2 regions of the Halomonas sp. H33-56 genome follow, and region 2 is predicted to be linked to the other one. Evidence: predicted binding sites of a transcription regulator. Region 2 holds the regulator's gene; the other holds the start of a gene.
What was found. Region 2 encodes FNR, which switches genes on or off when oxygen is low (the NO sensors DNR and NnrR bind a similar motif). Its sites were predicted from a motif close to TTGATNTANATCAA; they were not measured.

Region 1: trhP (prephenate-dependent tRNA uridine(34) hydroxylase TrhP) is a predicted target of FNR. The motif match lies at 3,636-3,649, and genes of this name have one in related genera.

Annotation. Positions count from the first base shown of each region.
Region 1 covers NZ_JAMSHP010000001.1:2,115,959-2,121,230, reverse strand. Annotated here, with positions in the region: gene NFH98_RS08995 (GGDEF domain-containing protein) at 124-1,629, shown strand; gene NFH98_RS08990 (SRPBCC family protein) at 1,693-2,103, opposite strand; gene trhP (prephenate-dependent tRNA uridine(34) hydroxylase TrhP) at 2,202-3,518, opposite strand; gene queC (7-cyano-7-deazaguanine synthase QueC) at 3,776-4,507, shown strand; gene queE (7-carboxy-7-deazaguanine synthase) at 4,500-5,153, shown strand; gene NFH98_RS08970 (6-carboxytetrahydropterin synthase) at 5,153-5,272, shown strand, end outside.
Region 2 covers NZ_JAMSHP010000001.1:764,869-770,140, forward strand. Annotated here, with positions in the region: gene NFH98_RS03470 (3'-5' exonuclease) at 1-282, shown strand, start outside; gene NFH98_RS03475 (hypothetical protein) at 378-617, shown strand; gene ttcA (tRNA 2-thiocytidine(32) synthetase TtcA) at 865-1,824, shown strand; gene fnr (fumarate/nitrate reduction transcriptional regulator Fnr) at 1,985-2,725, opposite strand; gene NFH98_RS03490 (sulfite exporter TauE/SafE family protein) at 2,880-3,566, opposite strand; gene ccoS (cbb3-type cytochrome oxidase assembly protein CcoS) at 3,563-3,793, opposite strand; gene NFH98_RS03500 (heavy metal translocating P-type ATPase) at 3,790-5,272, opposite strand, start outside.

The DNA.
Region 1 (5,272 bases), 1.4 Mb from region 2:
GACTCTTCGGACAAGTCCTTTACAAGCTGCGCGAGCCGCTGATGTCGGCGGCTCGCGCCACTATCAGGCCGATGGATCGGCCCTGACACCAATCGCACAACGACAATCGATGGCCTTTTCGACGTGACCTGTCTTCCCCCTGATATCGAAGCGCGGCTCGAGCCCGCCACGCGTCTTCCCTCTCTGCCTGCCGTGGTGTCCGAGCTGCTGGTACTGGCGAGCAATCACGACGCGCCGCTGACCGACTTCGCGACCCTGCTGTCCCGTGACCCGGCCCTGTGCCTGCAGCTGCTGCGGCTGGCCAACAGCCCCTACTATCGCCGCGGTTGCGATCCCGTCATCTGCTGCGAGCACGCGGTGACACGCCTCGGTATCGATGGCACCCTCACCGCGCTTTTGGGTTTCACCCTGGTGCGCGACGCGACCCGCGGCCCCCTGGCCGACTATTGGCGACGCACCCTCGCAGCCGCGCACTTGATTCCGGCCATCGCCAAGGTGGTAAATCCCCGCCATCCGGGCGAATTGTCGACGCGCGCCCTGCTACGCGAGGTCGGGGTACTGCTGCTGTACGCATTGGACCCGAACTACTTCGAGCTGACCGCCCAGGCCGCCACCCGCGAACAGCGCCTGGCTCTGGAACACCGGCATCTTGGCTGCGACCGCGACCAGGCGTCGAGCTGGCTGGCACGGCGCTGGCAGCTGCCCACCAACCTGTTCCTTCAGCGCCCTCTCGAGCCGGAAGGCCAGCGTCACCACGAATGGCTCGACGGCCTTTGCCTGGAGCTCGCCGACGAACTGGCCGGATGCTGTCTGGACGACAACAGCGACGCCATCCCCGCCGTGCTTCATCGTTTTCAGCAACGCATGAACATGGACGGCAATGCCCAGGCACGTCTTGTCGATGAACTCGCGAGTCGCCTTGAGACCTTGCCGGATTTTCTCGCCACCTCGCTGTCGGCAGATGAGGATATCGAACGCCTGCTGGTCGCCGGCAAGCAGCGCCTGCATGGGCTGACCATGAGCCTGGCCGAGCGGTTGCACCATCGTGAGGACCAGCTGATTTCGCTCCAACGCGACAATGAGGCGCTGGATGTGCGCGCCAGCACCGATGCCCTCACCGGTCTCGCCAATCGCGCCGCGCTGGAACGGCGCCTCGAGGAGATGCTCGAGGACGCCCATGCGCGAGACAAGCCTCTGTCGGTGCTATTTCTCGATCTGGATCACTTCAAGCCGCTCAACGACCGCTACGGCCACCGACTCGGCGACATCGTGCTGGTCAATGTCGCCGCTACCCTGCGTGACGCCATCCGTGAGTCGGACCTGGCGGCCCGCTACGGCGGAGAGGAGTTCGTCATCGCCCTGCGGAACACGCCGGAGCCAGGAGCTTTGCGGGTCGCGCAGCGGCTACAGCAGTGGCTTGCCGAGCAGCCGATGGCCCAGGTCGACCAGCGCCCCCTTTACGTCAGCGCCTCCATCGGCATCGCCCAATGGCAGCCCGGCATGGACAGCATCGACGCAGCGTCGCTGGTGGAAAAGGCGGACCTGCAGATGTACCAGGCCAAGCAGGCCGGCCGTGCCCGCATCAGTCAAGCTCAACAACTGCAGGAGCGCGCCGGGGAAACACCCTGAAGCAGCACTTGATCAGAACAAGATCTCTGCCAGACGCCGCGGCAGTAGACGCCAAGGCACTCGCTAGAGACGCGCCTCGACCCGCTCCAGGATCTGGGCGCTGACCTTGGCGACCAGCGGGCGAGCCGCGCGATTGACCGCCTTGGCGACCAGCCGATTGCGGATCTGGTAGTCGACGATCAGGCTGACCGCGGTACCTTCATCGACCGCTTCGAGTTCATAGCGGCCCTGATTGCGCACACCGTCGATCGACTCCCAGGCCAGTCGGCTGGGTGGCGACTTCTCGGTCACCTGCACCTCGAAGGTCCAGTCCATGCCGACCGCGTGGACATGCCAGCGATAGCGATCGTCCCCGAGCGGCTCGATCTCGGTGATCAGATCCGAATAGTCGGCGAAATCCTCGACCTTTTCGAGCAGGGCGAAGACGCGCTCGGGAGGCGCGGGAAGCGTGGCGCTGTGTTCGATGGTGGGCATGGCCAGACCGACTCCTTGCCTGAGGGATGCTCCAAGGTAAGGCTGCTACGGAGCCTAGCATCCCGGTTCCCCAGGCCCTTGTAAAGACGTGCCTATCATCAGGCTGACGGCAGGTCCCGCAGCAACAGAGCGAACTCGAACTCGTCGGGCGACGGCGACTCCCCCGGCAGCTTGACCCTTACCCGGTGACCGTCCCCGGGCGCCACCTTCAGCGCGCTGCCGTTGCCCGCCTCCATCGCCTCAAGGGTGAAACGACGGTTGCCGGAGGGCAGCATCAGCTCGAGGCGATCGCCGACCTCGAAGCGGTTCTTGACCTCGATATCCAGCCAACCTGATGGCGCTTGTCCCAGGATCTGGCCGACGAACTGCTGGTGAACGCCCACCGAGTGCCCACGCTCGTAATTCTGGTACTCGTCGTGGACGTGGCGTCGGTAGAAGCCTTCGGTATACCCCCGGTTGGCCAGGTTTTCGAGCTCATCCATCAGCCCGATGTCGAAGGGGCGCCCGGCCACGGCGTCATCGATGGCACGACGATAGACCTGGGCGGTACGTGCTACATAGTAGGGCGACTTGGTTCGCCCTTCTATCTTCAGCGAACTGACCCCCATCTCGGTGAGCCTCGCCACGTGCTGAACGGCGCGCAGATCCTTGGAATTCATGATGTAGCTACCGTGCTCGTCCTCGAACACCGGCATCAGTTCGCCAGGCCGCTGTGGGTCCTCGATCAGCGCCGAGCGCTCCTCCCGGCCCTGTGCCACGTCCTGCGCCGGGATCAGGTCGCCACAGGCGTCAGTGCCGGCCGGGTGGGTCCGGTAGTTCCAGCGACAGGCGTTGGTACAGGTGCCCTGGTTGGGGTCGCGCCGGTTGAAGTAGCCCGACAGCAGACAGCGCCCGGAATAGGCGATGCACAGGGCACCGTGAACGAACGTCTCGATCTCCAGGGTCGGGCACTCGGCACGGATCTCGGCGATTTCCTCAAGCGACAGCTCTCGCGACAGGATCACCCGGGAGATCCCCTGGGACTGCCAGAAGCGAGCCGCCGCGTGATTGACCACGTTGGCCTGCACCGACAGATGGATCACCTGGTCAGGCCAACGCTCACGCACCATCATGATCAAGCCAGGGTCGGACATGATCAGCGCATCCGGCCCCGCCTCGACGATCGGTGCCATGTCCTTCAGGTAGGTCCTGAGCTTGGCATTGTGCGGAGCGATATTGGAAGCCACGTAGAAGCGCTTGCCACGCGCCTGGGCCTCAGCGATGCCTCGGGTCAGGTTGTCGAGGCCGAAGTCATTGTTGCGTACACGCAGTGAGTAGCGCGGCTGACCGGCATAGACCGCATCGGCGCCATAGGCGAAGGCGAAGCGCATATGCCGGTAGGTGCCGGCCGGTGACAGTAGTTCAGGGGCATTCATCCAGGCGTCTCTCTCGTGGGCCGGGCTTGGTCCGGGCTTGTGCCGGGCATGGTTCGGGATTAAACCGGGCAGACAGCAGTAAACCGCGCAGCCTGCCACAACCGCGAGCAACGGACGTTGACAAGGAGCAAGTCGCCGGCATCAACGCCGCACTGGTGTTGCCGTCCGGCTTTCGTTACCCTTGTCGCGCCGGACCGGACCCCGGCCGCTGGCGATTCTTGTCGCCACCCCAAATTCTCCGAATCGAGACCCCCTTCATGAGCACGACTTCCCGCTCCACCGTGGTGATCTACTCCGGTGGCATGGACTCTTTCACCGTACTTCATCGCGCCTTGCACGAAGGCCTCGAAGTTCACGCCCTGTCATTCGACTATGGCCAGCGCCACGCCCGCGAACTCGAGGTGGCCCGCCATGTCTGTCAGGAGTTGAAGATCCCTCATCAGGTCGTCGACATCACCGCCATTCATGGCCTGATCGACAACTCTGCGCTGACCGACGCCAATCGCAAGATCCCTGGCGGTGACTACGCCGAAGACAACCTCGCCGCCACCGTGGTCCCCAATCGCAACATGGTGCTGCTGTCGCTGGCCATCGCCAAGGCGGTGAATATCGGCGCCAGTCGCGTCGACTACGGCGCCCACGGCGGTGACCACGTGCTCTATCCGGATTGTCGTCCCGAGTTTGTCGAGCAGATGAATGCGGTGGCCGCCATCGCCAATTTCTCGCCGGTAGAGATCCACGCACCCTATCTACGGTCCAGCAAGAGCGAGATTCTGGCCGACGGACTGTCCATGGGACTGAACTACCGCGACACCTGGACCTGTTACGAGGGCCGGCGCCTGGCCTGTGGCCGCTGCGGCAGCTGTCTGGAGCGGCTCGCCGCCTTCGCCGACCAGGGTGTCGAAGATCCGTTGGCCTACGCCGCCAATACCCGGCAGGAGTCGGCGATTGCACAGGCAGACCAGAGCGGAGCGCACCAGGATGTATAGCGTCAAGGAAGCCTTCTATACCCTTCAGGGAGAAGGCGTACAGGCCGGCCGCGCCAGCGTCTTCTGTCGCTTTGCCGGCTGCAATCTCTGGTCGGGTCGCGAGCAGGACCGCGCCAGCGCCCAGTGTCGCTTCTGCGACACCGACTTCGTCGGCACCGATGGTCAGAACGGCGGACGCTTTGCCACCGCCGACGCCCTGGCCGAGCACATCACCCGCTTGTGGCCACACCCCCACGAGGGTGTCACGCCCTACGTCGTGTTCACCGGTGGCGAGCCCCTGCTGCAGCTGGATGCCGCCTTGATCGACGCGGTGCACGCTGCCGGCTTCGAGATTGGCGTGGAGACCAACGGTACTCTGGCCGCGCCGGACGGTATCGACTGGCTATGTGTCAGCCCCAAGGGCAATGCGCCGCTGGTGCAGACCCGCGGTGACGAGCTGAAGCTCGTCCATCCCCAGACCGACGCCCCGCCGGAACGTTTCGAGGGGCTCGACTTCGACCATTTTCTGCTGCAGCCGATGGACACCTCCGGGCTGATGGCCAGCGACGCTCGCAAGGAGCCACTCTGTGCCACGGTAGAGCACTGCATGGCGCATCCACGCTGGCGGCTGTCGCTGCAGACCCACAAGATCGCGGGAATCGACTGATGGCACTCTTTGTACGACGACTGACACATCTCGACGTGTCGCTTTGGTGTCCCGATCGTGGACTGATCGGCGCAAGCTGGCTGGTCGACGTCGAACTCGATGGAGAGCTCGGTGAAGAC
Region 2 (5,272 bases):
GTCGGCTGGTGTATCGACTTCGACCTGGCCATGCTGGATCGCTACCTGAAGGCGGAGTTTGGCTTCTCGCTGCCCAACGCCACCATCGACGTGGCCCAGCAGTACCGCAAGCGGCTGCGCCGAAGTCACCCGGAAATCGAGGTGCAGCCGACCTTTGAACAATTGGCAGAGCGACTTGGAGTCCCGATCATGGGACGCCATACGGCCCTGGGCGACGCCGTCACCACGGCGCTGATGCATCTGCGCCTGGAAAGCGGGGCACTCACGGCGCCATCGCGCTGACCCGTTGCCGTCATCCGCGCTGACCCGTTGCCGTCATCCGCGCTGACCCGGTGCCACCCGCACCGGCAACCATTCACCTGCAAGGAGATCCTGTCATGAGTCTGCACGCCATGTTGACCCTTCTCGAGCCCACGCTGCTGGCGCTGGGCCTGGTCTCGGTGCTGGTGGCCTACCTCCAGTACTATCGCCGTACCCGGGACCTGTGGGGCATGGTCAAGTTCTGGGAGAAGCGCCTGACCCTGACCGTGCGCGAGTTCGGCTGGCAACGTGCCGGCATCCTGCTGCTGTTGCTGGGCGTGGTGGTGCGCTATCTGCTGGCGCTGAACGTCGTCTAGGCCCCGGCTGACAGGCACTTGCGTTCTTCGACTTGCCAGACCAGACCAGACCAGACCAGACCAGACCACGACGCGCAAGGGCGCCACTACGGCGGTGTCGTCCTTGGCGGTTTCCGATGTGCTGCCGACGAGAAGCCCCTCCCGTATTGTCCTCGCCGGGGTAAGCGGTCGCTGACCTCTTCGCCACTAAAGCGTCCGGATGGTAGACTGGCGCCTCTTTCATTTTCAGCCGTGATGTCCCGCTCCCATGTCGCCACAGTCCGCCTCCGCCACCCTGTTCGATCCCCGTACCCCCGAGGATGACCATCTCTCGATCGATGCCGGCGACAGCCCGGCCGACCCTGCTGCGGGTGACGATCAGACGGAAGCCCAAGTTCAGGCCAAGGCACGGCGTGAGTTCAACAAGCTGCAGAAGCGCCTGCGCCGCCAGGCCGGCAACGCCATCATCGACTACGGCATGATCCAGGAAGGCGACAAGATCATGGTGTGTCTGTCTGGTGGCAAGGACAGCTACACCATGCTCGAGATCCTGCGCAGCCTTCAGCGCAACGCGCCGGTCAACTTCTCGCTGGTGGCGGTGAATCTGGATCAGAAGCAGCCGGGCTTTCCGGAGCATGTGCTGCCGAACTATCTGGACAGCATCGGCGTGGACTACCACATCCTTGAGCGCGACACCTATTCGGTGGTGAAGGAGAAGACGCCGGAGGGCAAGACCACCTGCGCGCTCTGCTCACGCCTGCGGCGCGGCTCGCTCTATGGCTTCGCCGAGGAGATCGGGGCGACCAAGATCGCCCTGGGCCACCACCGCGAGGACATTCTCGAGACGCTGTTTCTGAACATGTTCTTCGGTGGCAGCCTCAAGGCGATGCCGCCCAAGCTGCTCTCCGACGACGGCAAGAACATCGTCATCCGTCCGCTGGCGTACTGCCGCGAGGCCGATATCCAGGCCTACAGCGAGGCGATGGAGTTCCCGATCATCCCGTGCAACCTGTGTGGTTCCCAGCCCAACCTGCAGCGCCAGGTGGTCAAGGAGATGCTGGCCGAGTGGGAGGTCAAGCATCCCGGGCGCCTCGAGAGCATGTTCAAGGCGGTGACCAATGTGGCGCCGTCGCAGCTGGCGGATCGGCAACTGTTCGACTTCGAGGGGCTGGAGGCCGTACAGGCCGAACGCCAGGCCCGGCGCATCGACGTGGTGGATGCCGGCTGATCTCGCCAGCAGCGAATGTGCATGATGCCATGACAGCGAAAGAGGCCGCATCTCCGGATGCGGCCTCTTTCTTGTCACACGCCATCTATTACGCTTTGCTTTCCAGATCCTGGATACCGGGCCCTGCCGGCCAAGCCCGGCACACTGCCGCCAGGCCCGCTCAGGTAACTTCGGTGTCGGCCAGGGTCGACAGCGCGGTCAGGTCGAGGATATTGACCTCACGTCCCGATACCGCCACCAGATCCTGCTGCTGGAAACGCCCGAGGATACGGCTGACCGTTTCCACCGCCAGCCCCAGGTGATTGCCGATGTCGGCGCGGGACATGGACAGGCGGAAGCTGAACGGTGAATAGCCGCGGCGGCGGAAGCGGTCCGACAAGCCGAGGAAGAAGCAGGCCAGGCGCTGATCGGCGGTCTTGCGTGACAGCAGCTGCATCATCCGGCGGTCTTCTCGCAGCTCCTTGCTCAGGGTGCGAAACAGCTGGGCACGCAGCTCCGGTAGGGTCTGGGTCAGCGCATCGAGGCGGTCGAAGGGAATCTCGCACACCGTGGTGGTCTCCAGCGCCACCACGCTGCCGGGATAGCGGCCGTCGTCGATGCCATCCAGGCCAACCAGTTCACTGGGCAGGAAGAAGTTGGTCAACTGAGCTTCGCCGCTGCCTTCGGTGGTGATCTGCTTGAGACTCCCCGATCGGACCGCGAAGACGCTGGTGAAGCGATCTCCCTGCTCGACCAATCGTGTGCCTTTCTTGATCGGCGGGTGACGACGGATGATGGAATCGAAGCGCTCGAGGTCGGCGGTCTCCAGCGACAGCGGAAGGCACAAGGAACTCAGGCTGCAGGACTCACAGCGAGTCTCATGCAGCATGGGACGCCGCCGATCTTGGGCCGTAGGACTCATTCGCAGCTCCTGTGGATCTGGGATCGATATTGACTGGGCCATGGGGAGAACAGACGTCGCCCGTACAGCACGTTGATGGCACTATTCTACACCCTCAGATCAGCTAAAAGTGGCGTCTACCTCTTTAGGATTAATAACTTAGAGGTAGGATGCGTCATTGATGCAGCCCAGTCCAAAGTTGCCAGACGGCAAAGGCGATGATCATGCCAGCGGCGACAAGGCGTGTTGCCCGATGCGCCAGCAGGGCCTGCATTTGTCTGGCGGCGAGGCCCGTCACCACCAGCGCCGGAAGCGTGCCAAGACCGAAGCTCGCCATTAGCAGTGCGCCCTCGAGGGGCTCGGCCCGTGCCAGGCTCCAGGCCAGCATCGAGTACACCAGGCCACAGGGCAGCCAGCCCCAGATGGCGCCCAGCGCCACCGCCTGGGGCAGACGCACCACCGGCAACAGGCGTCTGCCTGCGGGTTCCAGGTACCTCCAGAGGTGACGTCCCAGTGCCTCGACGTGACGCAGGCCTTTCCATAGATCGGCAATGTAAAGCGCCATCAGGATCAACATCAGGCTGGCGACGATCTGCATCAGGCCACGCAGGGTCGGCGAAAGGCCGATCACCGAACCCAGGGTGGCAACCAGAGCGCCCGCCACACAGTAGCTAGTGATACGACCTACATTGTAGCCGAGCACAAGTGTGCTCACCCGCCAAGGTTGACGCATGCTGGGGGGGATGGCAAAGGTCAGGGCGCTCATGATACCGCCGCACATGCCAATACAGTGTGCACCGCCGAGCAGGCCAAACACGAAGGCCGCCATCATGGGGGGCAGTTCCAGGCCGGTAGGGTTCACTCAGGCCCTCTGGACGATGGATCACGCTCGGATGTCTGCGCAGGCGTTTCGGAAGAGGAAGCGCCGTCATCGGCACCGCGAGTGTCGTCCTCATCCTCGAACAGGATGCGATAGGCGGGGCCTTCGAGGTCCTCGAACTGGTCGTTGCGCACCGCCCAGAAGAAGGCCCAGACCGCCAGGCCCAGCAGGATCAACGACAAGGGTATCAACAGGTAAAGGATGCTCATGGGCCGGGGCTTGCGGTGACGGGTGAAGGCGTCGCGGTCGGCCTGGTGCGTCCGCGCCGCAGACGCAGGGCATTGCCGATGACCAGCAACGAGCTGAGTGACATGCCGATGGCGGCAAGCCATGGGGGCACGAAGCCCAGAGCCGCTGCGGGCAGCGCCACGACATTGTAGAGCACCGACCAGGACAGATTCTGGCGAATGATGCGACGGGTCTGGCGGGCCACCTCGATGGCTTCGACGATACCCGTGAGCGGTTCGCCCAGCAATACCAGATCGGCGCGGGTGCGGGTGAGGTCGCTGGCCCCGGCCATGGCGAGGGCAAGGTCGGCGCCCGCCAGTACCGGCACGTCATTGATGCCATCACCGACCATGGCCACCTTTTCGCCCTGCGCCTGCCGCGCCTTCAAGTGCCCGAGCTTGTCCTCGGGGGAGGCCTCGCCACGCCACTGATCGACGCCCAGCGTGCGGGCCAGCTGGCCAACGTTGACGGCGCGGTCGCCCGACAGGATCTCGATGGCAAGCCCCCGCTGGGCGAGGGCGGCGAGGGTCTCGGCGGCGTCGTCACGGGGCTGATCGTCGAGCTTGAACCAGGCCTGGGGCTTGCCTTCGCAGGCCAGCAGCAGCCAAAGCCCTGCGCCAGGGAGCTCAGTAGCGGGTTGGCCCAGGCAGGCAAAACGCGGCTGGCCCAGTCGCCAGCGCCGGCCGTCGATCACGCCTTCCACGCCCTGACCCGGGTGATTGCGCAGTTCGCTGGCCTGGCAGCTGGCGTCGCGCCAGGCAGCGAAGGCACGGGCGATGGGGTGCTCCGAGCCGGTCTCCAGTGCCGCCGCCAGGGCCAGATGACGGCGCTTGGCGGCAGCGTCCATCTCGCCATTGTTGGCGCTTCCTTCGGCGTCGCTCAGCGGCCGGTGTTCGGCGAGTTGCATGCGACCCCGGGTCAGGGTGCCGGTCTTGTCGAAGACGACGCGATCGAGGCAGGCCAGGGTCTCCAGCGCATCGGCTCGGGTCACCAGTACCCCGGCACGTCTCAGCCGGCCGTGGGCCACGGTCAGGGCTGTGGGGGTCGCCAGCGCCAGGGCGCAGGGGCAGGTCACCACCAGTACCGACAGGGTGATCCACAGGCTGCGGCTAGGATCGATCAGGCTCCAGACCAGCGCCACCAGGGCGGTGATGACCAGCAGGTTCAACACGAAGCGATGGGCCACCTGCTCGGCCAGGCGGGCGATACGTGGACGATGGGCGAAGGCACGGTCGGTGAGATCGAGAATGCCGGCGGCGCGGGTGTCGTCGCCGACGCGGGTGACCATCACTTCGATCGGGCTGTCCATGCACAGGGTACCTGCGTGCACGGTATCTCCCTGGCGACGCAGGCAGGGCAGCGATTCGCCGGTCAGCAGCGACTCGTCGATCTGGGCCAGGCCCGAGGTCAGGTTGCCGTCCGCGGGGATCTGGGCGCCGGGGCTGACCCGAACCCGGTCA